Regions from separate parts of the Streptomyces sp. NPDC005794 genome, predicted to be linked through region 1. Evidence: riboswitches for the same ligand, from Rfam matches in the RefSeq annotation. Region 1 holds a riboswitch; each other region holds the start of a gene.
What was found. Region 1 has a riboswitch for cyclic di-AMP ahead of ACFYQ5_RS29725 (M23 family metallopeptidase). Riboswitches for the same ligand answer to the same signal wherever they lie in the genome.
Positions count from the first base shown of each region.

Region 2: it holds a riboswitch for cyclic di-AMP, as region 1 does, so the genes downstream of both, ACFYQ5_RS11835 (transglycosylase SLT domain-containing protein) here and ACFYQ5_RS29725 (M23 family metallopeptidase) in region 1, are expected to answer to the same signal.
Region 3: it holds a riboswitch for cyclic di-AMP, as region 1 does, so the genes downstream of both, ACFYQ5_RS23990 (transglycosylase family protein) here and ACFYQ5_RS29725 (M23 family metallopeptidase) in region 1, are expected to answer to the same signal.
Region 4: it holds a riboswitch for cyclic di-AMP, as region 1 does, so the genes downstream of both, ACFYQ5_RS29245 (M23 family metallopeptidase) here and ACFYQ5_RS29725 (M23 family metallopeptidase) in region 1, are expected to answer to the same signal.

Region 1 covers NZ_JBIAIN010000022.1:98,395-105,634, forward strand. Annotated here, with positions in the region: gene ACFYQ5_RS29710 (DNA topoisomerase (ATP-hydrolyzing) subunit A) at 1-720, opposite strand, end outside; gene ACFYQ5_RS29715 (M16 family metallopeptidase) at 1,166-2,518, shown strand; gene ACFYQ5_RS29720 (M16 family metallopeptidase) at 2,545-3,927, shown strand; cyclic di-AMP (ydaO/yuaA leader) riboswitch at 4,119-4,287, shown strand; gene ACFYQ5_RS29725 (M23 family metallopeptidase) at 4,300-5,088, shown strand; gene ACFYQ5_RS29730 (GntR family transcriptional regulator) at 5,309-6,013, shown strand; gene ACFYQ5_RS29735 (HPr family phosphocarrier protein) at 6,186-6,467, opposite strand; gene ACFYQ5_RS29740 (GNAT family N-acetyltransferase) at 6,812-7,240, shown strand, end outside.
Region 2 covers NZ_JBIAIN010000006.1:132,397-139,636, reverse strand. Annotated here, with positions in the region: gene ACFYQ5_RS11855 (ATP-binding protein) at 1-976, opposite strand, end outside; gene ACFYQ5_RS11850 (hypothetical protein) at 981-1,139, opposite strand; gene ACFYQ5_RS11845 (SIS domain-containing protein) at 1,536-2,429, shown strand; gene ACFYQ5_RS11840 (hypothetical protein) at 2,498-3,073, opposite strand; gene ACFYQ5_RS11835 (transglycosylase SLT domain-containing protein) at 3,285-4,148, opposite strand; cyclic di-AMP (ydaO/yuaA leader) riboswitch at 4,153-4,339, opposite strand; gene ACFYQ5_RS11830 (hypothetical protein) at 4,696-4,926, shown strand; gene ACFYQ5_RS11825 (ferredoxin) at 5,067-5,258, opposite strand; gene ACFYQ5_RS11820 (cytochrome P450) at 5,311-6,534, opposite strand; gene ACFYQ5_RS11815 (NAD(P)/FAD-dependent oxidoreductase) at 6,584-7,240, opposite strand, start outside.
Region 3 covers NZ_JBIAIN010000015.1:101,716-108,955, forward strand. Annotated here, with positions in the region: gene ACFYQ5_RS23970 (SurA N-terminal domain-containing protein) at 1-376, shown strand, start outside; gene ACFYQ5_RS23975 (nucleoside triphosphate pyrophosphohydrolase) at 406-1,413, shown strand; gene ACFYQ5_RS23980 (cytochrome P450) at 1,410-2,705, shown strand; gene ACFYQ5_RS23985 (transglycosylase family protein) at 2,813-3,802, shown strand; cyclic di-AMP (ydaO/yuaA leader) riboswitch at 4,093-4,264, shown strand; gene ACFYQ5_RS23990 (transglycosylase family protein) at 4,265-4,957, shown strand; gene eno (phosphopyruvate hydratase) at 5,275-6,561, shown strand; gene ACFYQ5_RS24000 (septum formation initiator family protein) at 6,656-7,126, shown strand; gene ACFYQ5_RS24005 (DUF501 domain-containing protein) at 7,223-7,240, shown strand, end outside.
Region 4 covers NZ_JBIAIN010000021.1:139,178-146,417, forward strand. Annotated here, with positions in the region: gene ACFYQ5_RS29235 (TipAS antibiotic-recognition domain-containing protein) at 6-203, shown strand; gene ACFYQ5_RS29240 (PP2C family protein-serine/threonine phosphatase) at 337-1,494, shown strand; cyclic di-AMP (ydaO/yuaA leader) riboswitch at 1,728-1,880, shown strand; gene ACFYQ5_RS29245 (M23 family metallopeptidase) at 1,892-2,932, shown strand; gene ACFYQ5_RS29250 (aldo/keto reductase) at 3,075-4,019, shown strand; gene ACFYQ5_RS29255 (PrsW family intramembrane metalloprotease) at 4,024-5,478, opposite strand; gene trmB (tRNA (guanosine(46)-N7)-methyltransferase TrmB) at 5,549-6,439, opposite strand; gene lhgO (L-2-hydroxyglutarate oxidase) at 6,432-7,240, opposite strand, start outside.

The sequences.
Region 1 (7,240 bases):
GATGCCGCCGAGGCCGACGATCCTGCCCCCGGTGGGCAGGTCGGGCCCCGGGACGAAGCGCATGAGCGTCTCGAGGTCGGCGCCCGGGTGCCGGATCAGGTGGCGGGCGGCGGCGATGACTTCACCGAGGTTGTGCGGCGGCATGTTGGTCGCCATGCCGACCGCGATGCCGGAAGCACCGTTGACCAGGAGGTTCGGGTACGCCGCCGGGAGGACGACCGGCTCCTGCTCCTGGCCGTCGTAGTTGGACTGGTAGTCGACGGTGTCCTCGTCGATCGACTCCGTCATCAGGGATGTGGCGTCGGCCATCCGGCACTCGGTGTACCGCATGGCGGCCGGCGGGTCGTCGTTGCCCAGTGAGCCGAAGTTGCCGTGCCCGTCGACGAGGGGCAGGCGCATCGAGAACGGCTGTGCCATGCGCACCAGTGCGTCATAGATCGACGCGTCACCGTGTGGGTGCAGTTTGCCCATCACGTCGCCCACGACACGGGCGCACTTCACATAGCCGCGGTCGGGGCGCAGCCCCATCTCGTTCATCTGGGACACGATGCGGCGGTGCACGGGCTTCATGCCGTCGCGGGCATCGGGCAGAGCCCTGGAGTAGATCACCGAGTACGCGTACTCGAGGAAGGAGCCCTGCATTTCGTCGACGACGTCGATGTCGAGGATCTTCTCCTCGAAGTCGTCCGGCGGCGGGGTTTTCGTGCTGCGGCGGGCCATCGCGGCTGCGACTCCTTCACAGATTCTGTCGGGCAACCTCAGGTTCTGACGCCGACCATTGTGGCCCGCCGTACTGACAACGCCGACCTCGACCCGTCCGAAGCGGCTCCCGGGGCCCCGCAGAGCCCCTGTTTACGGCAGCATCTACGACAACATTCACCCGACGGGAACTTCGCCAGGTGCCCGTGCGCTTGGCCGGACCGTCCGGCACATGGTGGGTGGAGGAAGGAGCGGGGCTGGGTGCGTGCGGCCGAAAGGCGGAGGATCGAGGCCGTTGGGGTCTCCCCTGCTCGAACGAAGTTGAGAGCTTGGGGAAGGAGCCATGGTGATTGACGACAACGTGGCAGATGTGCGTGCCCAGCTCCGCGACGCCGCCCACCATCTGCCGGACGGTCTTAGAGTGGCAGGTCCGGCAGGAAATCCTGTACCGATCGAAGGGACGTACATGCCCATGGGTCACACGGCCACAGCCCAGGCCGGTTCCGGCGGCTTGACGGCGACCGAGCACCGTCTGGCCAATGGCCTGCGCGTGGTGCTCTCCGAGGACCATCTGACCCCCGTCGCCGCGGTCTGCCTCTGGTACGACGTCGGCTCCCGGCACGAGGTCAAGGGACGTACCGGCCTGGCTCACCTTTTCGAGCACCTGATGTTCCAGGGCTCGGGCCAGGTCAAGGGGAACGGGCACTTCGAGCTGGTGCAAGGGGCCGGTGGATCCCTGAACGGGACGACCAGCTTCGAACGCACCAACTACTTCGAGACGATGCCTACGCACCAGCTGGAGCTGGCCCTGTGGCTCGAGGCCGACCGGATGGGCTCACTGCTCGCCGCGCTCGACGAGGAGTCCATGGAGAACCAGCGCGACGTCGTCAAGAACGAGCGCCGCCAGCGCTACGACAACGTCCCGTACGGCACCGCCTTCGAGAAGCTCACCGCCCTCGCCTACCCGGAGGGCCACCCGTACCACCACACGCCGATCGGCTCGATGGCCGATCTGGACGCGGCGACCCTGGAGGACGCGCAGGCGTTCTTCCGGACGTACTACGCGCCGAACAACGCGGTGCTCTCGGTGGTCGGGGACATCGACCCGGAGCAGACGCTCGCCTGGGTCGAGAAGTACTTCGGCTCCATCCCCTCCCACGACGGCAAGCAGCCCCCGCGCGACGGCTCGCTGCCCGCCGTCATCGGCGAACAGCTGCGCGAAGTGGTCCAGGAGGAGGTCCCCGCGCGTGCGCTGATGGCCGCCTACCGGCTGCCGCACGACGGCACACGCGAGTGCGACGCCGCGGACCTCGCACTGACCGTGCTCGGCGGCGGCGAGTCGTCCCGTCTGCACAACCGCCTGGTCCGTCGCGACCGTACGGCGGTGGCAGCGGGATTCGGGCTGCTCAGGCTGGCCGGCGCGCCCTCGCTGGGCTGGCTGGACGTCAAGACGTCCGGTGGCGTCGAGGTGCCCCAGATCGAGGCGGCCGTGGACGAGGAGCTCGCCCGCTTCGCGGAGGAGGGCCCCACACCGGAGGAAATGGAACGCGCCCAGGCGCAGTTGGAGCGCGAGTGGCTGGACCGTCTCGGTACGGTCGCCGGCCGCGCCGACGAACTGTGCCGGTACGCCGTCCTGTTCGGTGACCCGCAGCTCGCCCTGACCGCGGTGGGCCGGGTGCTCGACGTGACGGCCGACGAGGTCAAGGCCGCCGCCCGGGCGCATCTGCGCCCCGACAACCGTGCGGTCCTGGTCTACGAGCCGGTCGAACCGGCCGACGAGACGGACGGCACCGACGCGCACGAGGGGGCGGACAAGTGACCGACGCCGCCGTGACTGGAGTAGCGATGGAGTACCACCCGCAGCCGACCGCCGGCGAGGCCAGGCCCTGGGCCTTTCCCGCGCCCGAGCGTGGCGCCCTGCCCAACGGGCTGACCGTGCTGCGCTGCCACCGCCCCGGCCAGCAGGTCGTCGCGGTGGAGATCTTCCTCGACGCCCCGCTGGACGCCGAGCCCGAGGGCCTGGACGGTGTGGCCACGATCATGGCGCGCGCACTGTCCGAGGGCACGGACAAGCGCTCGGCGGAGGAGTTCGCCGCCGAGCTGGAGCGGTGCGGCGCCACGCTGGACGCCCACGCGGACCACCCGGGTGTCCGGGTCTCCCTGGAGGTCCCGGTCTCACGGCTGACCAAGGCCCTCGGCCTGGTCGCCGAGGCCCTGCGGGCCCCGGCCTTCGCGGAGAGCGAGGTCGAGCGCCTGGTGGGCAACCGCCTCGACGAGATCCCGCACGAGCAGGCCAACCCGGCCCGCCGGGCCGCCAAGCAGCTCTCCAAGGAGCTCTTCCCCGCCACGGCACGGATGTCGCGTCCGCGCCAGGGCACCGAGGAGACGGTCCGGCGCATCGACGCCGCCGCCGTGCGCGCCTTCTACGACGCCCATGTGCGCCCGTCCACCGCGACGGCGGTCGTCGTCGGCGACCTCACCGAGGTGGACCTGGACGCACTGCTCTCCGAAACCGTCGGGGACTGGTCGGGCAACGCCGGCCAGGCCCGGCCGGTGCCCCCGATCACCGCGGACGACACCGGCCGTGTGGTCATCGTGGACCGCCCCGGAGCCGTGCAGACCCAGCTGCTGATCGGCCGGATCGGCGCCGATCGGCACGACAGCGTATGGCCCGCCCAGGTCCTCGGCACGTACTGCCTGGGAGGCACGCTCACCTCCCGGCTGGACCGGGTGCTGCGCGAGGAGAAGGGCTACACGTACGGCGTCCGGGCCTTCGGGCAGGTGCTGCGTTCGACGGCGCCCGGCTCGTCCTCCGGGGCGACCGGCGCCGCGATGCTCGCCATCAGCGGTTCCGTCGACACGGAGTCCACCGGTCCCGCGCTCGACGACCTGTGGAAGGTCCTGCGCACCCTGGCGGCCGAAGGGCTCACCGATGCCGAGCGCGAGACCGCCGTGCAGAACCTCGTGGGCGTGGCCCCGTTGAAGTACGAGACGGCGGCCTCCGTCGCGGGCACCCTGGCCGACCAGGTGGAGCAGCACCTTCCGGACGACTACCAGGCCGAGCTGTACGCACGCCTGGCCGCGACCGGCACGGTCGAGGCGACCGCCGCCGTGGTCAGCGCGTTCCCGGTCGACCGGCTGGTCACCGTCCTGGTCGGGGACGCCGCGCAGATCGCCGAGCCCGTGAGGGCGCTCGGTATCGGCGAGGTGTCGGTCGTCACCGGCTGACAGAACGGGACATGGCGGACCCCGGCGAGTGCACGCTCGCCGGGGTTCTGTCATGTGTCCGTATCGCGAGGAAAGTTGTCATTCATCCTGTGGGATGTGCGACAAAAGCCCCTTCCCGTTTGGTGGGGAAAAGCGGCCCGCTCTAGCGTCGGCTCGGCTGTCCGCCAGACGAATGCCGCGTCCGCGGCGCCGGACAGCCATCGCCGAGTCCCCGTCAGGCGCGAGCCTGGGGAGCCGGGGACCCAATAAGTCCCTGGGGTGAATCGGATCCCTGTACCTCGTCGGAGGCTCAGGGGCCCGTAGGAGACCTTCCTGCTCCGAACCCGTCAGCTAACCCGGTAGGCGAGAAGGAAGGAAAGGACCAGCCCCTCCATGGCGTTCATCCGTGCCACCGGGAAGCACCGTGCCCCGAGCCGCCTGACGCGCAAGAGCGCCGAGGTCGCCGGCATCGCGGCCCTGGCCACCGCCGGCGTCATCGGCACCACGGCCTCCCCTGCCCTCGCCGCGGACTCCGAGGCCGTCACCGCCACCGGTCTGACCCAGGCCGTCGCCCTCGACACCACCCTCGCCGCGCAGATCGACGCCCAGGCGAAGGCCCAGCAGCACCAGGCCGATGTCGCCGCCAAGGCCAAGGCCGAGGCCGAGGCGGAAGCGAAGGCGAAGGCTGAGGCCGAGCGCAAGGCCGAAGCCCGCGCCAAGGAGGCACGTGAGGCCGAAGCGCGGGCCGCGCGCGCCGCCGAGCGCGCCCGGTTGAACTCCTTCCACCTCCCGGTCGCCGGCTCGCACGTGACCACCGGCTACCAGTCGGGTGGCGCGCTCTGGTCCTCCGGCAGCCACTCCGGCGTGGACTTCCAGGCGGCGTCCGGCACCCCGGTCGTCGCCGTCGGCGCCGGCACGGTCGTGGAGGCGGGCTGGGGCGGCGCGTACGGCAACAACATCGTGCTCCGCATGAACGACGGTACGTACACCCAGTACGGCCACCTCTCCTCGATCGGTGTCTCCGTCGGTCAGAGCGTCGGCTCGGGCGAGCAGATAGGCATCTCCGGCTCGACCGGCAACTCCACCGGGCCGCACCTGCACTTCGAGGCCCGGACCACCCCCGAGTACGGCTCGGACATGGACCCCGTCGCCTACCTCCGCGCCCACGGCGTCCAGGTCTGACCCACGCCGCACGACATCTCTCGGACGAAGGCCCCGGCATCCGCCGGGGCCTTCGCGGTGCCCCGGGGAGGGGCCCGCAGAAGCCTCGCGGAAGTGCTCCCTGGCCAAAAGATATCCATGGATTCCACCCCGCCATCGGAAATTCCGGCCGGTTGCAATAGAGTCACCGAACAGGCGTCGATCGGCCGCGTTCCGCGGAGATTAAGGCGGAGGTTCGGACATGCGCATTCCCGCGTATTCGGTATGCACGGCAATCCGTGACGACATCGTCTCCGGTGTCTTCGAGCGCGGCAGCCGCCTCACCGAGGAGGTGCTCGCGCGTCGCTACGGCGTCTCCCGCGTCCCCGTACGCGAGGCGCTGCGCACCCTGGAGTCCGAGGGGTTCGTCGTCACCCGCCGGCATGCCGGCGCCTGTGTCGCCGAACCCACGGAGCAGGAGGCCGCCGACCTCCTCGAGATCCGGATGCTCCTGGAGCCCCTCGGAGCCGCCCGTGCGGCGCAGCGCCGCACCGAGGCGCACCTCAAGGTGCTCCGCGGCCTGGTCAGGCTGGGGCAGGAGCGGGTGCGCAGGGGTGAGGGGGAGGATCTGCGCTCCCTGGGCGGCTGGTTCCACGAGACGCTGGCGCAGGCCTCGGGCAGCCCCGCGCTGATCGCACTGCTCACCCAGCTCCGGCACAAGATCGCCTGGATGTACGCCGTCGAGCAGCCGGCCCGCCCCGCGGACTCCTGGGCCGAGCACGGCGCCCTCGTCGACGCTGTGGCACGCCGTGACACGGAGCGGGCCAGGGCGCTCGCCACCCAGCACGCCGAGCGGGCCACCGCGGCCCACCGGCTGCGGCGCACGGACCTGCCGGGGCGCGCGGTGGGAACGTCCGGGGTGAGGACTTCGCAACACCCCGTAAACACCGCGGGAGTCCGCCATTAACAATTGCGCCGTATACAAAGAGGGTAATTATCGAAGGGCTTTCTTTTTGCTGCCCTGATTCGGGTATTCGGAGTCCTGTCAGGACCCGGTGCAGGAAACAGAAAAAGCCGCGGCTCCAGGTGGGGATGCCGCGGCTTTTCCGCAGAAATGATTCCGGTTCGAAGCGGCGGAATCAGACGGTCTCCGGAAGCTCCTCGAGCCCCTCGGCGACCAGCTTCGCCAGACGGTCCAGGGCGGCTTCGGCGTTGTCCGCCTCGGACGCGAGCACGATCTCCTCGCCGCCCTGCGCGCCCAGGCCGAGCACCGCGAGCATGGAGGCCGCGTTCACCGGGTTGCCGTCCGTCTTGGCGATCGTCACGGGGACGCCGGAAGCCGTGGCGGCACGGACGAAGATGGAAGCGGGGCGGGCGTGCAGGCCCTCGGCCCAACCGACGTTGACGCGGCGCTCAGCCATGGTTCTGCCCTTCACGTAACAATGGGTTGTCTAGACCAGTCTCTCATGCAGTGCGCACTGCTGTGCCAGGCATCGCCACCGGGCTGTTCACGCCCGCCGGTCCCCTCAGCGTGCCTGCGCGACCATCCCGCCGCGACCGGTGCGTTCCTATGGACAAGGCCGGGCTCGCGCGCCTGGTGCGTACCCTCTCAAGGCCTCAAGGGCCAGGGGGACCCCATCCACGTCGTGGTCCGTCACCGACGCTCCGCGTTGCCTCCCTCCTCCACCTCGCGACCGCACGCACCGGACCCCGCTCCCTGATCCGGCCTGATCCACACGAAAAGCCCAAGCCGTAGGCTTTGCCCATGGAGCCCACTCCGGAGCAGAGTCCGCATCACGCGTACCCCGACCACTGGGAGGCGGACGTGGTGCTCCGTGACGGTGGCACCGCGCGCATCAGGCCCATCACCACGGACGATGCCGAACGACTGGTCAGCTTCTACGAGCAGGTGTCCGACGAATCGAAGTACTACCGCTTCTTCGCCCCGTATCCGCGTCTCTCCGCCCGGGACGTGCACCGCTTCACCCATCACGACTACGTCGACCGGGTGGGACTGGCCGTCACGATCGGCGGCGAGTTCATCGCCACCGTCCGCTTCGACCGGATCGACGAGCAGGGCAGGCCGGCCTCGGCCCCCGCCGACGAGGCCGAGGTCGCCTTCCTCGTCCAGGACGCCCACCAGGGCCGCGGTGTGGCGTCGGCCCTTCTCGAGCACATCGCGGCGGTGGCCAGG
Region 2 (7,240 bases), on a different contig from region 1:
GCATCGTGCGCATCCCCCCGTACGGCGACGGCTCGATGTGGCAGCTGAAGCCGTACCGCGCGATGAGCCGCCCCACCACGGCGAAGCCGGTCTGCGGCGGGTCCCCCAGCTCGGTGAGCAGTACCTCGGAGGGACCGGCCAGCAGGGCCCGGGCCCGCTTCAGCGCGTCGTCGTCCATGCCGATCCCGGCGTCGTCGACCAGGATCAGGGCCCCGCGCCCGGCGGTCTGCTGGACCGTCACCGGCACCTCGGTGTCCGGGTGCGAGTACGCCGTCGCGTTGGCCAGCAGCTCGGCGAGCGCGATCGCGAGGGGTTCGGCGGCCCGGGCGACCAGGGCGAGCCGCTCCTGGCGCAGATGGTTGGCGACCTTGATCCGCTCGTATCCCGCGACCCGGGACTGGGCGCCGAGCACGACCTCGACGAGCGAGGAGTTCTGCCGGGCGAGTCCCGGCCAGGCATCGCAGAGCACGGCCGTGGCCTGGGTGCGGCGCAGCGCCAGTTCGTTACGGAAGTCGAGCTGCAGGATCCGCGGGTCGTCGTACTCGTGCTGGAGTTCCTGCAGCAGGTGCTGCGACTGGTTGAGCAGCGACTGGATCTTGGCCGAGGTGCCGCGCATGGCCGCGCGCGCTGCCGCGTCCACGCGCCGGCGTTCCTCGAGAACCGCCGTGCGCGCGGCCTGCACGGCCTCGGTCAGCAGACGTGCGGCGTCACCCTCGATCTCCGCGGCCTCCCGCAGCCCGGGAACGGGTGCGGTCCGGTGGGAGAGAGCGATCGCCGCGGCGGGTATCCGCTTCTGGGCGAGCTGGCGGATCTCCTCGGTGAGGGCGAGAGTGCGGGCCTCGGCCGCCTTGGCCTGACGCTCGATCAGCTCCACGCGCGCGGAGGCCGCGTACGCGTCCCGCGTGGCCTGCTGCATGCGGGCGACCGACCACAGCGCCCCGGCGACGGCGATCAGGGCCACGATCCATGCCACCACGGTGTCACCACGTCCCTGTGGTCGGGGCCTGGGTGCCGTTCCGCAGCGTGCCGCGCGGCGGCACGGGGAGCCCTCGGCCGGCCAGGCCACAGGCCCACTTCGCCGGCGACCAGGCGCACGGCCCCTCGCCGAGGTCCACGACGTCCCCACCCCTGATCGGCATGGGCCGATTATGCCGACCGCGCGTTCGAACTCGGCCACTCCGCACACCCTCTGGCGTGAAACAGACCCTCGCCCGGGCCACCCACCACCCGTGGGTGACCGCCCGGGGTTGCCGCAGATCCACCCGACAGGGGATTTCCTGCCTGATGTACGGGGATATCGTCCGCCGGCTTCGCGCCGTACGCCGGATACCCACACGGCGATGACAGAACCGGATTGCGCCGACTACTCGCCGAGCTTGGCCGAAAACCGCCGCTGCACACAGCGGAGAGGCGGAACCAGTTTGCTTGTTCCTGCTCGATTACCCCGACTAACATGCAAAATTGAACACGTGGGCATCGATTTCACCCAGCCCCACCCCACCAGAGGCGAACAGCAGCGGAAGCGGAGTGCGGACATGTCGCATGTCGAGACCGAGACAGCCGGCCAGCCGGAGTGCTGGCGCCGCGCCGCGGAGGTCGCCGTCGACCGGAAGGGCGCGCTGCCCGCCACCGGTGAGCGCATCGCCGTCGTCGGCTGCGGGACGTCGTACTACATGGCGCAGGCGTACGCCTCGCTCCGTGAGGCCTCCGGACAGGGCGAGTCGGACGCGTACGCGGCCTCGGAGTTCCCCTTCGGGCGGGCGTACGACCGGGTCGTCGCGCTGACGCGTTCGGGCACCACGACCGAGGTGCTCGGTCTGCTGACCCGGCTGCGGGGGGCCGTCCGGACCGTCGCCGTGACCGCCGACCCGCACACCCCCGTGACGGCCGCCGCCGACGACGTGGTCGTTCTCGACTTCGCCGACGAACGGTCCGTGGTCCAGACGAGGTTCGCGACCACCGCGCTGACCCTGTTCCGCGCCCATCTCGGGATGCACACCGAAGACGTCGTACGCGACGCCGAGACCGCCCTGGCGGAGCCGCTGCCCGAAGGGCTCCTGGACTGCTCCCAGTTCAGCTTCCTGGGGCGCGGCTGGACGGTCGGGCTCGCCAACGAGGCGGCGCTCAAGATGAAGGAGGCGTCCCTGTCCTGGACCGAGTCGTACCCGGCGATGGAATACCGCCACGGCCCCATCAGCATCGCCACGGCCGGTACCGCGACCTGGATGTTCGGCACCGCTCCGGAGGGACTACGGGAGCAGGTGCTGGCGACCGGAGCCCGTTGGGTGGAGAGCGGCCTGGACCCGCTGGCCGACCTGGTCCGGGTCCAGCGGCTGGCGATCGCCCGTGCGGCGGCCCGTGGCCTCGATCCCGACCTGCCGCGCCATCTGACCCGCTCCGTGGTGCTCGACGCGGCAACGGGGGCCTGAAACCGTCAGGGCGTGCCGCGTACCGGGCCGGCGAGCAGCCCGGTACGCGGCCGTGACCGTGGTGCGGGTCAGGCCTCCTCGAAGTAGGCGTCCAGCGCCTCGTCGAGCTCCGCCGTCCACGTCTTCAGGTCGCTGCGGGCGCCCGCCTCGACCTCGGCGTTGAACCACCGACGGCTCGACAGGTGGACGGTCACGGTGAACCGGCGCCCGAAGCGGCCGGTCCTGACCTCGACCGCGCCGATCTCGGACCAGTCGAACTCCGCCTCCTGGTCGTCGAGCCGGAAGCGGACGCCCTCGGCGTCCGCCCTGATCGATCCGCGCCGGTCGCTGACCTCGAAGACGGGGCCGTCCCCGTCGTCGGCGCCCCCGCGCACGGCCTCGGCATCCGGTGTCACGCTGTCGTCGGGGGCCGCGCCGCCGTCCGCGACCGCGTCGTCGGCGGCCGTGGAATCGTCCACGGCCTCCTCGGCCGCCCCCTCGGCGGGCACGTCCACGCCCTCGGGATCCCGGTCGCCTTCGGGCTCCGCCCTCTCCGCTTCCGCCTCCGTCCGCGCGGGGGCAGGGGCCGTCAGGCCGGGGATGTACGCCGGGTCTGTCCCCGCGGCGAACTCGGGCTTGGTCTTCGAATCTATGCGCTGCTCCACGGCGGGCAGTATGGACGACGAACCTGTACGAGACCAGTCACCCGGGTTCGAACCGGCCTGTCGCCGGTGCGCCGGCCTCCGTGACTCGACGACGCGGCCTCCCTTCGGGAACGACTGACGGGTGGTACGGGTTCCGCCGAACCCGTACCACCCGTCAGCCCTGTCCCTCCGTCACACGCCCGTGCGCCGGCGGTCCCGCCTCGGCGAGGACTCAGTAGGCCCCGAAGACGTTGTCGATCGAGCCGTACTTGTCCGCGGCGTAGTTGCACGCCGCCGTGATGTTGGCGACCGGGTCGTAGCTGTCCGTCGACGTACCGGGCACGTGGTAGGCCTGGAACGTCGGGTCGATGACCTGCAGCAGGCCCTTGGACGGGATGCCCGCGGCGGCGTTGGAGTCCCAGTTGTTGATGGCCATCGGGTCGCCGGCGGACTCGCGGATGATGTTGCGGTGGATGCCGTCGTAGCTGCCGGGGATGCCCTGCTCGGCCATGATGGCCAGCGACTCCTTGATCCAGCCGTCGAGGTCGTTCGTGTACGTCGCCGGCTCGGCGGCGGGAACGGCTTCGGCGGCGGGAACGGCTTCGGCGGCGGGGGTGCTCGTACGCTCCGAGCGGTCGGCGCGGTCAGCGCTCTCCTCGGCCCGGTCGGACGAGGCGGAGGCCTTGGATTCGGCCTTGTCGGCCTTGTCCGCCGACTTGTTCTCGGCCTTGGCGTCGAGGGTCAGCTGAAGACCGGGGTGAATCAGGTCGGGGTTTCCACCGACGACCTTCTGATTGTCCTCGTACAGGGCCTTCCAGCCGCCGCTCACGGAATGCTCGCGGGCGATCTTGGCAAGGGTGTCGCCCACGACCACGGAATAGGTGGCGGTCTCGGACTTCTGCGCAGTAATTCCCTTTCCGGATACGGCAGTCGACGTCGCCGCCTTTTCGACGGCGACCGGCTGGGCCGGGGCGGCGAAGGCGCCGGTCGCACCGATCACGGGGAGGGCCAGGGCGGCTCCACCCGTGCTCACGGCGATGATGCCGCGGGTCAGCGAACTGGTCCTGAAACGACGGTGCTTACCATTTTCGGGCATGCTGAATTCCTCTCCGTCGCCTGCGAAGTGAGCTGTCGGGTTCGAGCTGGAGATGCCCGGCCGCACGCGAATGCGACTTCACCCCGAGCCGCTCCGGAAACCGGATCGGCGCTTACTTGGGTCCCCCGCTCCTGCCGTACGAAGAAGTGGTCGGGTCACCGGGCGGCGGCAGGATTCGGCGTTCCGTCCGGAGTGATGGCGACCGTAGGCGAGAAATAGGGAAAGGAACAAGCCTGGCGCGGTGATCACAATTCATTGGCAAGATCAATTCACGGGAATTCATGTAATCCACCCCACATCGCGCCCACCCTTCCCGTTGGCACAGAAGGGAACCGACTGCCGAGCCCTCGCGTCCGGGGCGCATGAGGTGACCCTGGTCACGGAGTCCGATTCGGGCGATTTGCTCCCGAGCGAAGGGGTCAGGTCGCACGAAATGGCCTTTTATGGATTACGGGATTAATTTAAAAAATGAGATCAAATCGGGCATACGGCTCATGGGTGAAGGCGCCGGGCATGCCGAGAGCGTCCGCGTGGAACCGATCCGGCCATGACCGACAGCCCGTACGCCTCGACCCCACGGATCACCGTCCTGCCCGTTCAGCCCGGGGACCCGCCCTTCCGCATCGTGGAGATCGACGGCGAGGTGGTCGGCAGCGCGACCGCCATGACGGACGTACTGATCGCTGCCGCGGCCGCCGGGATTCCGGTCCATGACCTCGACGACCCGGCGGCCGTCCGGTGGGTGGGGGGCGGGAAGCTCAGCTGGAAGCCCCGCTGAGCGGCCGTCCGGACGCACCACGACACAGGGAGGACGCACCACGACGGAGCAGTGGCCCGCAGCAGCCCGTAAGGGTCTGCTGCGGGCCACTGCGGGCCGAGGGGCCCGTCCCTCCGTGGATCCCGGTCGTCCGCCTCGCGTCAGTCCTGGATCATGATGGCGAGTGCCGGGCACACGGCCGCGGCCTGCTGGACGTCGTCGGCCCGGTCCGAGGACGGCTCGGGGTCGAGCAGTACGGCGATGCCGTCGTCATCCTGGTCGAACACGTCGGCGGCGGCGACCACACATTGTCCGGACGCCACGCACTTGTCCTGGTCGAGGATCACTTTCATGAAGACTCCTTCGTCGTCGGTGCCGTGGTGAGACAGGTGGGGAGGTGAGAGGTCACCAGGCCACGGGCAGTTCGTAGACGCCGTAGACGGCCCCGTCGTGTTTGAACGACAGCTCCTCCAGTGGGGCGTCCAGGCGCAGTGTGGGGATGCGCCGGTAGAGGGTGCTGTAGACGACCTGCAGTTCCATGCGCGCCAACGGCTGACCGAGGCACTGGTGCACTCCGAAACCGAAGGCCACATGGCGCCGGGCGTCGCGCCGGAGATCGAGCCGGTCGGGGTCGGCGAAGACCTCCGGGTCACGGTTGCCGATGTCGTTGGGCACGATGATCCCGTCGCCCGCCCGGATGACCTCGCCGCCCATCTCGATGTCCTCCAGAGCCACGCGACGGCGGCCCCCGTGGGTGATGTTGAGATAGCGCAGCAGCTCCTCGACGGCACCGGCGACCACCTTGGGGTCCTCGGTGTCACGCAGCAGGGCGAGCTGGCCGGGGTGTTCGAGTAGGGCGAGGGTACCCAGAGCGATCATGTTCGCGGTGGTCTCATGTCCGGCGAGCAGCAGCAGGACGCCCATCTCGGCCGCCTCGCGGCGGGAGAGTTCGCCCCCCTCGACCCGGGTACCGAGTCCTGACAGGAGGTCGTCCGCGGGCCGGGCGATCTTGTGGCCCATCAGCTCGTCCAGATATCCGATCAGATTGCCGTGGGCCTCGGCCCGTACCTCTGGAGCCGCGCTGCGGCTGATGAGGGTCTTGCTGTTCTCCTGGAAGAAGTCGTGGTCGGCGTACGGCACTCCGAGCAGTTCGCAGATGACGAGCGACGGAACCGGAAGGGCGAATGCCTGGACGAGGTCGGCCTGCGGGGGCCCCGCCAGCATGTCGTCTATCAGGCCGTCCACGATCTTCTGGACGGCGGGGCGCATCGCCTCGACCCGCTTGATCGTGAAGGGTGCCGTCACCATCCGCCGCTGGCGGGCGTGTTCGGGGTCGTCCATCAGGATGAAGCTGAAGCTCGCCCCCTTCACCGGTGCCGAACTGGGATAGCCGGGCCGGGTGACATCGGCGCTGATCCTCGGGTCGGCGAGGATCGCGCGCTGATCGGCGTAATGAGTCACCAGCCAGGGCGTGGTCCCGTCCCACAGGGTGACTTTCCCGAGCGACCCCTGTTCCTGCTCGGCCCTCAGGGTGGGCGGCGGGTCGAACGGGCAGCCCGTCGCGCGGGACATGGGCCATTCCGGGGCCGTGGCCGTGTGTGCTTGTTCCGTGCCTGTCGTGCTGGTCATCGCTTCCTCACTTCGTCGTGCGGTGGGGGTGACGTGCCGTCGGCCGCTGTCATGGCGCGGACGGTTCGAGGGGCGGGACCGGACCGCCGATCTCCTGGCGGCGCAGCCGCGCCTGCTTGGGCATGTTCCAGCCGAGGACTCCGGTGACCATGCCGTCGCGCTCGTAGCGGACGACGAAACGTCCGCTCGTGGGGTGGCCGTCCACGACGGTCACCCCGGCGTCCGGGCCGAGCCGGCCGTGGGCCTGGATCCGGGCGTCGAACTGGTCGGTCCAGAAATAGGGCACGGGGGTGTAGGGCCGGTCGGCGCCGAGGATGTTGTCCGCGACGGCGAGCGCCTGCTCGGTGGCGTTCGTGCGGTTCTCCAGCCGCATGGGGACGTCGAACAGTTCGTGGTGCCAGGCCGCCACGTCCCCGACGGCGTAGATTCCCTCCGCCGCCCGGCACCGGGAGTCGCAGACGAGGCCGTTGTCGATGCGCAGCCCACTGCCCGTCAGCCATCCCGTGGCGGGCTCGCCCCCTATCGCGACGACGACCACATCGGCGGGGAGCACCTCTTCCGTGTCCAGACGCACTCCGGTCACCCGTCCCCGGGCGGCGGTCAGCCCGGTGACCGCGTGGCCCAGCCGCAGGGTCACCCCGTGCCCGGTGTGCAGTGCGGCGAGCAGGTCCGACACCACGGGACCGAACTGGTCCAGCATGGGCGC
Region 3 (7,240 bases), on a different contig from region 1:
CGCCGGGGTGAGCGTCAGCCGCAAGGAGATCCAGCGGGTCCGGGCGGCGGCCACCGCTCAGTACGGTGGTGACACGGGGCTGAAGGCGGTGATGCTGGAGCAGCGCTGGGTCGCCGCCGGCCAGATCGAGGAGGACCTGCGCAAGGAGGTCCAGCTCCCGAAGCTCGCCCAGGCACTCGGCGCCGATCTGCAGACCCCGGCCGGTCAGCAGACGGTGGGGAAGGCGCTCACCGAGGCGTCGAAGGCGCTGCACATCGACGTCAATCCGCGCTACGGCAGCTGGGACGACCAGAAGATCCAGCTCAGCACCTACAAGGTCCCGTGGATCACGCAGGTCACCGCCGTCCCGGGGCAGGAGCCCGAGGCAGGCGCCTGACCCCGCCCGCCCGGGGGTAGGTTCGGGGTGTGAACGCTGAAGACCCCGGCCGTATCGTCCTGCTCACCGCCAGCCACCGGGTCGCCCCCGGTCTGCTGTCCTGGCCCGCCTGGCAGACACTGCACGCCGCGGACCGGGTGCTGTGCGCCGAGCGGGACCACCCGCAGCTGCCGTATCTGCGGGAGGCGGGGGTCGCCGTCGAGTACACCGCGCCCTCGGCCGAGGAACTGGTGGACGACTGCGCGGGCGGCCGGACCGTGGTGGTGCTCGTGGGCGGCGAGGGCAACCAGCCGCTGACCGACGGCCTGGCCCGGCTCGGCGGTTCGGGCCGGGTGCAGATGCCGGACCTGGAGCTGCTGCCCGGTTCGTACGACCTGCCCGGCGCGCGGCTCCTGGATCTGGTCCAGGTCATGGACCGGATCCGGCTCGCATGCCCGTGGACCTCGCAGAAGACGCACAAGGGCCTCGCGAAGTACGCCATCGAGGAGGCGTACGAACTGGTCGAGGCCATCGAGGACGGTGACCGCGAGGAACTCCGCGAGGAGCTCGGCGACGTCCTGCTCCAGGTCGTCTTCCACGCGCGCATCGCGCAGGAGGACCAGGACGAGCCGTTCGGCATCGACGACGTCGCGGCCACGATCGTCGAGAAGCTGATCCACCGGCATCCGCATGTGTTCGGCGACGAGACCGCCGAGACCCCGGAGGACGTCCACGCGCACTGGCTGCGGACGAAGGCGATCGAGAAGCAGCGGGAATCGGTCACCGACGGGGTGCCGCTCGGCCAGCCCGGTCTGGCGCTGGCGGCCAAGCTCGGCGGCCGGGTCCGTGCCGCGGGTCTCGACGCCGCGCTCCCCGAGGGCGACGGGGTCGGCTACCGGCTGCTCGCCCTGGCCGTGCGGGCCGAACAGGACGGCACCGACCCGGAGGCCGCCCTGCGGGCCGCCGCCCGTGCCTACCGGGACGCGATCCGGGCGGCGGAGGGGCTCGGGACCGCTCCGGACGGCGTGAGTACCGCTCCGGATAGCGTCGAGGAGTGAACGACAGCCCCGAGACGGCCTCCGCGCCCGACGCAGCGCCCGAACTCTTCACCTGGGAGTTCGCCACCGACCCGTATCCGGCCTACGCCTGGCTCCGCGAGCACAGCCCCGTGCACCGCACGGCGCTGCCCAGCGGTGTCGAGGCCTGGCTGGTGACCCGGTACGCCGATGCCAAACAGGCCCTCGCCGACACCCGGCTCTCCAAGAACCCGGCCCACCACGCGGGGTCCGCGAACGCCAAGGGCAAGACGGGCATCCCGGGGGAGCGCAAGGCGGAGCTGATGACGCACCTGCTGAACATCGACCCCCCGGACCACACCCGGCTGCGCCGGCTCGTGTCCAAGGCGTTCACCCCGCGCCGGGTAGCCGAGTTCGCGCCGCGCGTGCAGGAACTGACGGACCGCCTCATCGACGACTTCATCGAGAAGGGGAACGCGGACCTCATCCATGACTTCGCCTTCCCGCTCCCCATCTACGCGATCTGCGACCTGCTGGGGGTGCCGCGCGAGGACCAGGACGACTTCCGCGACTGGGCGGGCATGATGATCCGCCACGGCGGCGGACCACGGGGCGGGGTGGCCAGGTCGGTCAAGAAGATGCGCGGCTACCTCGCCGAACTCATCCACCGCAAAAGGGAGAATCCCGGCGACGACCTGATCTCCGGGCTGATCCGGGCGAGCGACCACGGCGAGCACCTCAGCGAGAACGAGGCCGCGGCCATGGCCTTCATCCTCCTGTTCGCCGGTTTCGAGACAACCGTGAACCTCATCGGTAACGGCACCTACGCGCTGCTGCGCAACCCGTCCCAGCGCGAACGCCTGGAGCGCTCGCTGGCCGCGGGCGAGACGGAACTGCTCGACACGGGCCTCGAGGAGCTGCTGCGCTACGACGGGCCGGTGGAGCTCGCCACATGGCGCTACGCCACCGGACCCGTGACGCTGGGAGGACAGGACATCGCGGCGGGGGAGCCCGTTCTCGTGGTGCTGGCGGCCGCCGACCGGGACCCGGAACGATTCCAGGATGCGGACGCCCTGGATCTCGCACGGAGTGACAATCAGCACCTCGGATACGGGCACGGCATCCACTACTGCCTGGGGGCGCCACTGGCCCGACTGGAGGGCCGGGTGGCGCTGGCGACCCTGCTGCGACGCCTCCCCGACCTGCGGCTCGCTGCGGAACCTGCCGATTTGCGATGGCGCGGCGGGCTCATCATGCGTGGACTGCGCACACTTCCGGTCGAGTTCGATCCCGGGCATCCGGCCGTAGAAAGTGACAGCCTGTCAACTCCGTGACTTTCGCGTGATCTCCGCTGCATCGACTTGTGACACACGTTCGAGTACGGCTAGGTTCACCGTTCGACTCACCCGTCACACATGTCAGTCACACGGAAGGCAATCCCATGGGCTCCGCGACCGGCAGACACCGTCGCCCTCGCCAGGCACCCGCCATCGTCGTCGCCGCAGGCGTCACGGGATCGGCCATCGCCATCCCGCTCCTCGGCGCGGGCAGCGCACAAGCCGCAGACGCGTCGACCTGGGACCGGGTCGCCGAGTGCGAGAGCGGTGGCATGTGGAGCGCCGACCTCGGCAACGGCTACTACGGCGGCCTGCAGTTCTCGCAGGACGACTGGTCGGCCTACGACGGCACGGACTACGCGCCCCGCGCCGACCTCGCGAGCCGCTCGCAGCAGATAGCCGTCGCGGAGAAGGTGCTGGCCGACAAGGGTCCCCAGGCGTGGGCCAGTTGCTCGGTGATTTCCGGGCTCGCCCTGGACGAGGGGCTGCCCGGCGTCGACCCGGGCGACGAGCCGGCCGCCGAGCCCTCGGACACCGCGACCCCGTCCGGGACCCCCTCGTCCGAAACGCCGGACCCGGCGGACGGGACGGCGGACACGGACGACGAGGCGAACGGCTCCGAGGACTCCGACGTCAAGGACGGCGTGGACGAGAGTGCGCCCGAGGACACGGCGGACCAGGGCGAGGAGGCCGGCGCTTCGCCGTCCGCCACTCCGTCGCCCGAGGCCTCTGGGGCGCCCGGCGCCTCGAAGGGTGACGGGGAGAAGGGCGGAAAGCACCGCGGCACCCCGGCCCCCGAGGCGAGTGCCGGGACCGGTGCGGACGACGGGCGGGACTCCGGCCGGCACGCGTCGCGCGGCGACTCCGGGGCGCGTGAGGGCGCGGAGGGGACGTACGTCGTCCGTGAGGGCGACAACCTCTGGTCGATCGCCGACTCGCAGGAGCTCTCCGGCGGCTGGTCCGCGCTCTACGAGGCCAACAAGGCCGAACTGGGCTCCGACCCGGACCTGATCCTTCCCGGCCAGAACCTGGACCTCGACCTCGTCGGGGCGGACGCGCGGGGCGACCAGGCGGAGACCACGGCCGCCAACTGATCAAAAGCGCGAAAACGCCCCGAAAGCAGGGGCAGTTCAGAGGCCTATGTCCACTTATGCGTAAGTGAGACATGGGTCTCTTTGCTTCAACTGGCGCGCCCCGTCCGTCCGATCCGTCCATATTGGCTCCGACCTGCGGAAACACCTCACTCAGTCAGGCCGGTACGCGCTGATTGGGTGTTATGTCCATCTTTGAATGTGAGGGTTGGGTGTGTTTACGGTCGGAGCCGCTCGCACCGCGGGCACCTTCGACCGTCACGCCGAATCCTGCCGTCGGCCGAAGGGGACCGACGCGTAAAGCGCCGTAGGCAGGAGCGGGGGACCCAGGTAAGTGCCGGACCCGGCCGTCGGGAGACGGATGGGGGTACGGCTAGGGGTGAAGTCGTCCGCGGGAGCGGGCGGCCGGGCAACTCACAGGCCCGAACCCGACAGCTCACCTCGTAGGCGTCGGTGAGGAGAACCATGCTGCTTTCCAGCAAGGGCAAGCACCGTCGCCCGTCCAAGGCCGTCCGCATCGCGACCCTGGCCGGTGTCACCGGTGCCGCCGTCGCCGTACCGCTCATGGGTGCGACCGGCGCCTCTGCCGCCTCCGTCGACACCTGGGACGCCGTCGCCCAGTGCGAGTCCGGTGGCAACTGGTCCATCAACACCGGCAACGGCTACTACGGCGGCCTGCAGTTCTCGCAGTCCAGCTGGGCAGCGGCCGGCGGCACCCAGTACGCCGCCCGCGCCGACCTGGCCACCAAGGACCAGCAGATAGCCGCCGCCGAGAAGCTCCTCGACCTGCAGGGCCCGGGCGCCTGGGCGTGTGCCGGTGCCGGCGGCCTGACGAACGACGGTGTGGACCCGGGTGTCGACACCGGCTCCGAGAAGAACGGCGACACGGCCCCGCAGGCCGCGCCGGAGCGCGAGGCCGAGCAGCCCGCCACGCGCAGCGAGAAGCGTGAGGCCCCCGCCGCGACCGTCACCACCCCGACCGGCGAGAAGGTCGAGAAGGGTGACGGCGAGTACAAGGTGAAGGCCGGCGACACCCTCAGCAAGATCGCCGACGCGAAGAAGGTCAAGGGCGGCTGGGAGAAGCTCTTCGAGCTGAACGACGACATCGTCGACGACGCCGACCTGATCTTCCCGGGTCAGCAGCTCCACCTGAAGTAGCCACCATCGGTCCGGGGCCCCCTCCTGCCCCGGATGCCCGGCCCGGCACGCTGACCCCCCGCGTGCCGGGCCGGGGCCGTGCCGGCCGCCCACGGGTGGGGCCCGGTCGCGGGCCCGCCGTGAGCGGGAGCGTTCGATCCTTGTGGTTACCTGCCAGTAGAATTCTGGAGCTTTGCCCGGAATGCAGGTCCTCGGGTCCTTTTTCGTCCCAGGGGACGGGCGGACGGCCGACGGAGCGGGCCGAGCCGGTTAGGCTCGTGGCGCAAGGCCACAGTGACCCTGCACAACCAGTGTCAGATCCCAGAAGGAGATGCCTCGTGCCGTCCATCGACGTCGTCGTAGCCAGGGAAATCCTCGACTCCCGGGGGAACCCCACGGTCGAGGTCGAGGTCGGCCTCGACGACGGCAGCACGGGTCGTGCTGCTGTTCCGTCCGGAGCCTCCACCGGAGCGTTCGAGGCCATCGAGCTCCGCGACGGCGACCCCAACCGTTACCAGGGCAAGGGCGTCGAGAAGGCCGTCCTCGCCGTGATCGAGCAGATCGGCCCGGAGCTCGTCGGGTACGACGCCACCGAGCAGCGCCTCATCGACCAGGCGATGTTCGACCTGGACGCGACCGAGAACAAGGGCTCGCTCGGCGCCAACGCCATCCTCGGTGTCTCGCTGGCCGTGGCGCACGCCGCCTCCGAGGCCTCCGACCTCCCGCTGTTCCGCTACCTCGGCGGCCCGAACGCGCACCTGCTGCCCGTTCCGATGATGAACATCCTGAACGGCGGCTCGCACGCCGACTCCAACGTGGACATCCAGGAGTTCATGATCGCGCCGATCGGCGCCGAGTCCTTCTCCGAGGCCCTTCGCTGGGGTGCGGAGATCTACCACACGCTGAAGAAGGTCCTGAAGACCAAGGGCCTGTCCACGGGTCTCGGTGACGAGGGCGGCTTCGCCCCCAACCTCGAGTCCAACCGCGCCGCCCTCGACCTCATCCTCGAGGCCGTCAAGGAGGCCGGTTACGTCCCGGGCCGTGACATCGCGCTCGCGCTCGACGTCGCCGCGTCCGAGTTCTACAAGGACGGCGTCTACGAGTTCGAGGGCAAGTCCCGCTCGGCCGCCGAGATGACCGAGTACTACGAGGAGCTCGTCTCCGCGTATCCGCTGGTCTCCATCGAGGACCCGCTGTACGAGGACGACTGGGCGGGCTGGAAGGTCATCACCGACAAGCTCGGCTCCAAGGTGCAGATCGTCGGTGACGACCTGTTCGTCACCAACCCCGAGCGCCTCGCCCGTGGCATCGAGGAGGGCTCGGCCAACGCCCTGCTCGTCAAGGTCAACCAGATCGGTTCGCTGACCGAGACCCTGGACGCCGTGGAGCTGGCCCAGCGCAACGGCTTCAAGTGCATGATGTCCCACCGTTCCGGTGAGACCGAGGACGTCACCATCGCCGACCTCGCCGTCGCCGTGAACTGTGGCCAGATCAAGACCGGCGCCCCGGCCCGCTCGGACCGCGTCGCCAAGTACAACCAGCTGCTGCGCATCGAGGAGATCCTCGACGACGCCGCGGTGTACGCCGGACGTTCGGCGTTCCCGCGGTTCCGCTTCGAGGGCTGACAGCCCGAGTCCGGAGCACCAGCCTCCGTCCGTCCCCGCATCCGGTCCCGTACCGTGTGCGGGGACGGACGTGCGTAACGGGGAGGCGTGAGACATGGCCGGGAAGGACCGCGACCGGTTCTCCACCGCGACCAGGCTGCGGCTGCTCGGCGAGCAGACGGCGGCCCGCGTCTACCGGTCCCAGAACCGACGGCAGGACCGCCCTTCCCGGCTCACCGGCCGGGCCGCGTTCCTCGCGCTGATCGTCTGCTCCATGGTGGTCGCCCTCGCGTATCCCATGCGGCAGTACGTCTCCCAACGCGACCAGATCGCGGAGCAGGAGAGGCTCTCGCAGGAGGCCCGCCGGCGGACGGAGGAGCTGCGCGACGAGAAGGCGCGGCTCAAGGACGACGCGTACATCCGCCGTCTCGCACGCCAGCACCTCCACTACGTGCTGCCCGGCGAGACCGGTTATACGGTGGTCGACCCGGACGCGGCCGAGGTGCGGAAGGGTGAGCCGGGGGCGTCGGGGAGGCCGTGGCACTCGAACCTCTGGGACGGCGTCGACAGCGCGGACCGGGAGTGACCCCGCCCGGACCGGCCCCGTCGACGTACCGGGCCCTCTCCCCACAACGATTCACACAGTCCGACCGATGACATTCAAGTGACCTTCAAGGCAGGCATGGACACGCCCCCTCCG
Region 4 (7,240 bases), on a different contig from region 1:
CGAAGGTGCGGGACATCGCGCGACGGCACTGCGCGTGGCTCTCGGCGACCATGGAGGTCACCCGTTCGTATGTGACCGGCACCGGCGAGATGTACGTCGCCGATCCGCGCTTCGGAAGGAACTACGATCGGCGGGGAGACGGAACAGCCGTCTTCGTACGGGATGCACTGACGATCTACGCGCAGCACCGGCTCTTCGACTGACCCTTTGCGGCCGGGGCTCCGGCGCACTCCTCCCTTTGGCCGATGACGAGTCGCCGCTCGGCGCGGCTCCGGCCAGCCTGGGTGGGGCGCGGTACCGTCCGCAGCCGTGGGTGGACCGGGCAGGAGTGCACAGGTGGGGAAGCGGGACGGACGGCGAGGGAGGGCTGCCGGGAACGCCCGTGCCCGTCAGTTCGTGCGCGTGCTGCCCGCCCTGATGATCTGCGCCGGAGTGATCCTCGATCTCGTGACGCCGTCGGCGGTCACCGCCGTCCCGCTCTTCGCGGCCGCCCCGCTGATCGCCGCCCCGTTCTTCTCGCTGGCCGGCACGGTGCGGGTCGCGGTCATCTCGATCCTCGTCGTGCTCGCCATCCGCGTCTGGGACGGCCTGCTCACCGACGTCGTGCCGGTCACCGACCTGCTGACCCTGGTCACCGTCGCCGTGCTCTCCCTCGTCATCAACCGCGTCGTACGTCGCGGGAACGAGCAACTGGCCTCTGCCAGGGTCATCGCGGAGACGGCGATGCGCGCGGTGCTCCCGACGCCCGAGGACCGGATCGGCGGGCTGCTGGTCGCCGCGCGGTACGAGGCGGCGCAGGCGGACGAGTTCGTCGGCGGCGACCTGTACGCCGTCGCGAACACTCCGTACGGGGTGCGCCTGGTCCTCGGTGACGTACGGGGCAAGGGGCTGGACGCCGTGGCGGCGGTGGCCGTCGTGATCGGGGCGTTCCGGGAGGCCGCGGAACAGGAGCTGTCGCTGGAGGGGGTGGTCCAGCGGCTGGAACGGGCGCTGGCCCGTGAGAACTCGCGGCGGGGCGGGCTCGACTCCATGGAGGGGTTCGTCACCGCTGTCCTCGCGGAGATCCCGGCCGGATCCGACACGATGCGGGTCGTCAACCGCGGTCATCCCGAGCCGCTCGTGCTGCATGCGGACGGGGCGCTGGACGTAGTGTCGCCGACCGTGCCCGCGCTGCCGCTCGGGATGGGGCTGGACGTGTGGCCGGACCGGTCGGACGAGTGGTCGCTGCCGGCCGGTGCGATGTTCCTGGCGTTCACCGACGGGCTTTCCGAGGCGCGGGACGCGAAGGGTGCCTTCTACGATCCGGCGGACCGGCTGCGCGGCCGGCTCTTCCCGGGGCCCGAGGAACTGCTGTCCGCGCTCACCGACGACGTACGGCTGCACACCGGCGGCCGGTCGACGGACGACCTGGCGCTCCTCGCGGTCGGGCGTCCCGCGCGGGGGCAGCAGGAGCGGCGGACGACGGTGAAGATCGTGCGGCGGGACAGTGAATGACCGGTCGCGACCGTCGGTAGTCGAAAGACCCCGCTCCGCATAACATTTGACGCACCGTCAGAAACTGCCGCATGGGTGAGGGGTACTCAAGTCGCCCGTTTGCGCCCGATTGACACCCGAAAGTCCAGGCCGCAGCGGCGAATGAACTGTGGGAACAGCTTGGAATCGGACCCGGGTGTCTATTAACGTTCGATAACGCAGCGCGGTTGTACCTGTCGTCGCAAGAGGCGGCACCGTGCGCAGCGCCGAATTCCGCAAGGGAACCGGGGAACCACCTACATGGGGTGAATCGGACACCTGCGTCTCGTGAGAGACGAAGGGGCCCGTAGGAGACCTTCCTGCTCCGAACCCGTCAGCTAACCCGGTAGGCGAGAAGGAAGGAAAGGAGTGCGCCCACGTGGCGTCCAACCAGCCTGCCCCCGAGGCACCGTCATCCTTCAGGACCGGAAGCCTCGGTGATGAGGACAGGACGTGGGAGGAATGGAACCCCACCGAGGAGTCCATCCGTCCCGTACGCGGCCGGCATCGCGTAGCCAAGCAGCGCGGCCTCGCCCGTAGCTCCACCGTCCTCGGCGTCGGGGTCATCGCGGCCGTCGGAGCGGGTGGCATGGCCACCGCTCAGAGCAAGCCGCCGGTCTCCATCTCTCTTCCCGATTCCATCGCGGACAATCTCCCCGACGCCAAGTCCCTTCCCGGCGTGGGTGCGTTCATGTCCGGCGACTCCGACTCGGACCACGAGACGGTCGCCGCGTCCTCCCCGCTCACCACTGCGGGCATCACCGCCACCGAGGCCGAGCAGGGCACCACCGACGCCGGCGAGGCGCTGCGCGCCCGCATCCTCCAGCAGGCCGAGCAGCAGCAGGCCGGAGCCGACGCCGAGGCGAAGGCCGCGGAGGAGCAGGCGGCGCTCGAGGCGGCCGCGGCCCAGGCCGCGAAGCAGCAGAGCGACGCCGAGGCCGAGGTCGCCGCGAAGAAGAAGGCGGCGGAGGAAGCGGCGAAGAAGAAGGCGGAGGCCGAGCGCCTCGCCAAGCTCGCCGCCAGCTACGCCGTCCCGACCTCCTCGTACTACATCAGCTCGACCTTCGGTCAGGCCGGTTCGATGTGGTCCTCCGGCCACCACACCGGGCTGGACTTCGCGGCCCCGACCGGTACCCCGGTCAAGGCCGTCCACAGCGGCACGGTGAAGTCGGCCGGCTACTCCGGTTCGTACGGCTACCGCACGGTCCTGGAGCTCGACGACGGCACCGAGGTCTGGTACTGCCACCAGTCCTCGATGGGCGTGACCGCCGGCCAGAAGGTCACCACCGGCGAGACCATCGGCCGCGTCGGCGCGACCGGCAATGTGACCGGCGCACACCTGCACCTGGAGATCCACACCGCGGACGGCTCGGGCATCGACCCGATGAGCTGGCTGCGCGGCAAGGGCCTCACGATCTGATCCCCTCGGAACCCCGGCGGCCCTGACGCACGACCCCCCGACGTCAGGGCCGCCGGTCCGACCGGGGCCGGGAACCCGCCGCCTTCCGGCCGCCGTCCCGTGAACCGGAATAGTCGCCTGCGGCGACCGGTTGTTCTTGGGTATGACAACTCTGCGCCCACTCGGTTCTTCGAGCCTTCAGGTCTTCCCCCTCGCTCTCGGCGGCAACGTCTTCGGCTGGACGGCCGACGAGGACCGGACCTTCGCCGTCCTCGACGCGTACGTGGCGGCCGGCGGCAACTTCATCGACACGGCCGACTCCTATTCGGCCTGGGCCCCGGGCAACGAGGGCGGTGAGTCGGAGACCCTCATCGGCAAGTGGCTGAAGGCCCGTGCCCGCCGCGACGATGTCGTCATCGCCACCAAGGTCGGCGCCCACCCCGCGTACAAGGGGCTCTCGCCCACCACCGTCAAGGAGGCGGCCGAGGCGTCGCTGCGCCGTCTCGGCACCGACCACATCGACCTCTACTACACGCACTTCGACGACGAGAACGTCCCGGTCGAGGAGATCATCACCGCCCTCGACCAGTTGGTGAAGGCCGGCACGGTGCGGGAGATCGCCGCCTCCAACATCAGCCCCGAGCGGCTCCAGGCCTCGCTGGACTTCTCCGAGCGCGAGGGCCTGGCCCGCTACGTCGCCCTGCAGCCGCACTACAACCTCGTCTCGCGCGACACCTACGAGGGCGCGCTCCAGGACACGGCGGCCGGTGCCGGTCTCGCAGCGGTCCCCTACTTCGCGCTCGCCTCGGGCTTCCTCACCGGCAAGTACCGGCCGGGGGCGGCCGTCGAGAGCGCACGGGCCGAGGGCGCGGGCAAGCACCTGGAGACCGAGCGCGGCCGCAAGGTGCTCGCCGCGCTCGACAGGATCGCCCAGGAGCACGACGCCGAGATCGCCACGGTCGCCCTCGCCTGGCTGGCCGCCCGGCCGACCGTGACCGCGCCGATCGCCTCCGCGCGTACCGTCGAACAGCTGCCGGCGCTGGTGGCGGTCGGTGACCTGAAGCTGACCGGGCAGCAGGTGGCGGAGCTGACCGAGGCATCCGCCTGACGTCCTAACCCGGCGGTGCGCGGTGCCTGCCGCCGTTCTCCAGGTACGGGTTGTAGCCGCCGTAGTGCCGGTGCGGTGCGGGGAGGTGCTGCTGAGGCGGCCCGCCGTGAGGGAACTGCCGGGGGAACGGGGGCGGCGAGGGCGGCCGGTGGGCGCGCAGCCGGCCCGTCGCGTGGGCCGCGTAGGTCAGGGCCGGGCCCGCGATGTCCCGGCGGTGCCAGAGGTGATGCAGCAACTCCTGCTCGCGGACGGCGAAGTCCGCTCCCGGGCCGTCGTGGCGGGCCCTCCGGCGCAGCATGGCCAGGGACGTCGCGAACGACTCGTACTCAGCGACGGCGCGGGCCGCGGCCCTGCCCCGGGCGCGGTCCGGGTGGCTGTTCCAGTGCCTGGCCATGTCGCGGGCCATGCCCCGTGCCCGCATCGAGGCCAGCGCGAGGGGCTCGGCGGGAGCCAGCCAGCCGGCCGCCGCGTACACCGGCAGCTCGGTGGAGAGGGTGCGCAGCTCCCGCTGGCGCGACCAGATCGCCAGCCAGGTCACCAGGCCGAAGGCCGGCACCATGAACGCGCCGTACACCGCGTAGAAGCCGTACGGTCCGAAGGACGACGAGCCGTTCCACAGGGCGTGCATGCCCATGGCGAGGACGAGCCCGAGCAGCGGCAGGACGATCCGGCGCACCCGGTGGCGCGCGCCGCCGAGCGCCGCGATGCCGAAGCCGATGCCGGAGAGCACCGTGAACAGGGGGTGCGCGAACGGCGACATCACCACGCGGACGAAGAACGTCCCCGCCGTCACGGAGACGAAGCCCGTGGTCCCCTGCTGCTGGTCCTCGCCGAAGGCATTGCCCAGATAGAGGATGTTCTCGGTGAAGGCGAAGCCGGTCGCGGTGAATCCGGCGACCACGATGCCGTCGACGATCCCGCCGAACTGCCGTCTGCGGAAGAGGAAGATCAACAGGACCGCGGCGGCCTTCGCTGTCTCCTCGACGACCGGGGCGACGACCGTGGCTCCGAGGGTGTCGGCGCTCGCCGGGTCCGCGGTGGCCGTCGCTATCCACCGGGTCGCGAAGGAGTTGGCGATGATCGCCACGAGCGCGGCGGCGCACGCGCCCCAGGAGAAGGCGAACAGCAGATTCCGCCACGGACCCGGCTCGACCCGGTCGAGCCAGCGGAACGCCGCCATCAGCAGCGGCACGGGCAGTACGGCCAGGCCCAGCCCCACCAGGAAGCCCTCAGGCCCCGTCTGCCGGCGCACCAGGGCCAGGATCACCAGGCCGCAGAGTGCGAGCACCGTGATCACCGCTCCGGCGCGGAACGCCTTGCTGCGCCAGACCATGCCGACGATGCGGGGCCGGTAACGCCACTGGCCTCGCTCCGGGACGGCGCCCAGGAACTCGTCGAGCCGCTGCTCCTCGAGAACCGGGACGTCCGGCTGCTGGTGCTGCACGAACCCCTGGTACACCCGACGACCCTAACGAGGGGGACTGACACCTGGCCATGCCGCGTCGGGCGGGGTGGCGGGGCGTGGCCGGTCAGAGACGGGTGAACAGCACGTCGTGCACGACGTGCCCCTTGTCCAGGCCCTGGCCCTCGAAGCGGGTCAGTGGCCGGAACGGCGGCCGGGGCGCGTAGCCGCCGTCCGCCTGGGTGTTCTCGAACAGGGGGTGTGCCGTGAGGACTTCCAGCATCTGCTCCGCGTACGGCTCCCAGTCCGTCGCGCAGTGGACGACAGCGCCCGGCTTCAGCCGCTGCGCCACCAGGTCGAGGAACTCCGGCTGGATCAGCCGCCGCTTGTGGTGCCGCTTCTTGGGCCAGGGGTCGGGGAAGTACACCCGGAGCCCGTCCAGGGCGGCCGGCTCCAGCATCTCGCGGAGCAGGATGATCGCGTCACCGTTGGCGACACGGACGTTGGACACCCCCGCCCGTTCCGCGAGACCGAGCAGATTGCCCTGCCCGGGGGTGTGCACATCGACGGCCAGGATTCCGGTGGTCGGGTCGTCGGCCGCCATCTGCGCCGTCGCCTCGCCCATGCCGAAGCCGATCTCCAGGATCACCGGGAGGCCGTCGAAGAGCGTGCGGAGATCGAGGACGCCGCGGCCGTCGATGTCCAGGCCCCAGGTGGGCCACAACCGCTGGAGGGCGTCCTCCTGGCCGGTGGTCACCCGGCTGCGGCGGGGCTGGAAGCTGCGGATCCGGCGCTCGTGGTGCGAGCCCGCCGGATCGGCGGCCGGGCCTCCGGGGAAGCGGGGCTCCTGGCGCAGCCTGCGCTGGCGCTCGAAGGAGGCGGCGCGCCTCGCTGCCGCGTCGTCCGCGTCCGCGAGGCCGGGTGTTTCCAGGGCGGGGCCGGGAGTCTCCGGGGCGGGGCCGGGTGTTTCCGGGGCGGGGCCGGGAGTCTCTGGGGTGGGGTTCACAGGCTCAGACACAATGACCCGATTCTACGGCGGGAGGCGTCCAGCCCGTCGCCCCGGCCCGCAGCAGGGCCCGTCGCGCCACCTCCCTCCCGATGGGCAGGGAAGCGGTCGCCGCGGGAGACGGGGCGTTCAGCACGTGCACGGTGTGCGGGGCGTCCCGGATCAGGAAGTCGTCCACCAGCGTGCCGTCCCGGAGGACCGCCTGGGCCCTGACCCCGGCGGGGGAGGGCCGCAGATCGGCCTCCGTCACCTCCGGCAGCAGTCGCTGGACGGCCCGGGTGAACGCGCTCTTCGACAGGGACCGGTGCACCTCGCCCGCCCCGTACCGCCAGTGCCGCCGGGCGATCCGCCAGGAACCGGGCCAGGCCAGGGTGGCGGCCAGCTCGCGCGGGTGGACGACCGTCCGGCCGTATCCCTCACGGGCCAGCGCCGGCACGGCGTTCGGACCGACGTGGACCGTGCCGTCGACGCCCCGGGTCAGATGCACCCCGAGGAAGGGGAACGCGGGGTCCGGTACCGGATAGACCAGCCCGCGCACCAGCTCCGGCCTGGTCAGCTCGTAGTACTCCCCGCGGAACGGCACGATGCGTGCCCCCGGGGCGTCGCCCGCGAGCCGCGCCACCCGGTCGCTGTGCAGCCCCGCGCAGTTGACCAGCACACGGGCCCTGACCACCTGGCCGTCGGCCGTGCGCACCGCCACACCCCACGGGCGCCGGTCGACGGCGACGACCTCCGCGCCGTAACGGATCTGCCCGCCCGAGGCGCACACCTCGGTGGCGAACCTGACGGCCACCGCGGTGAAGTCGCACACCC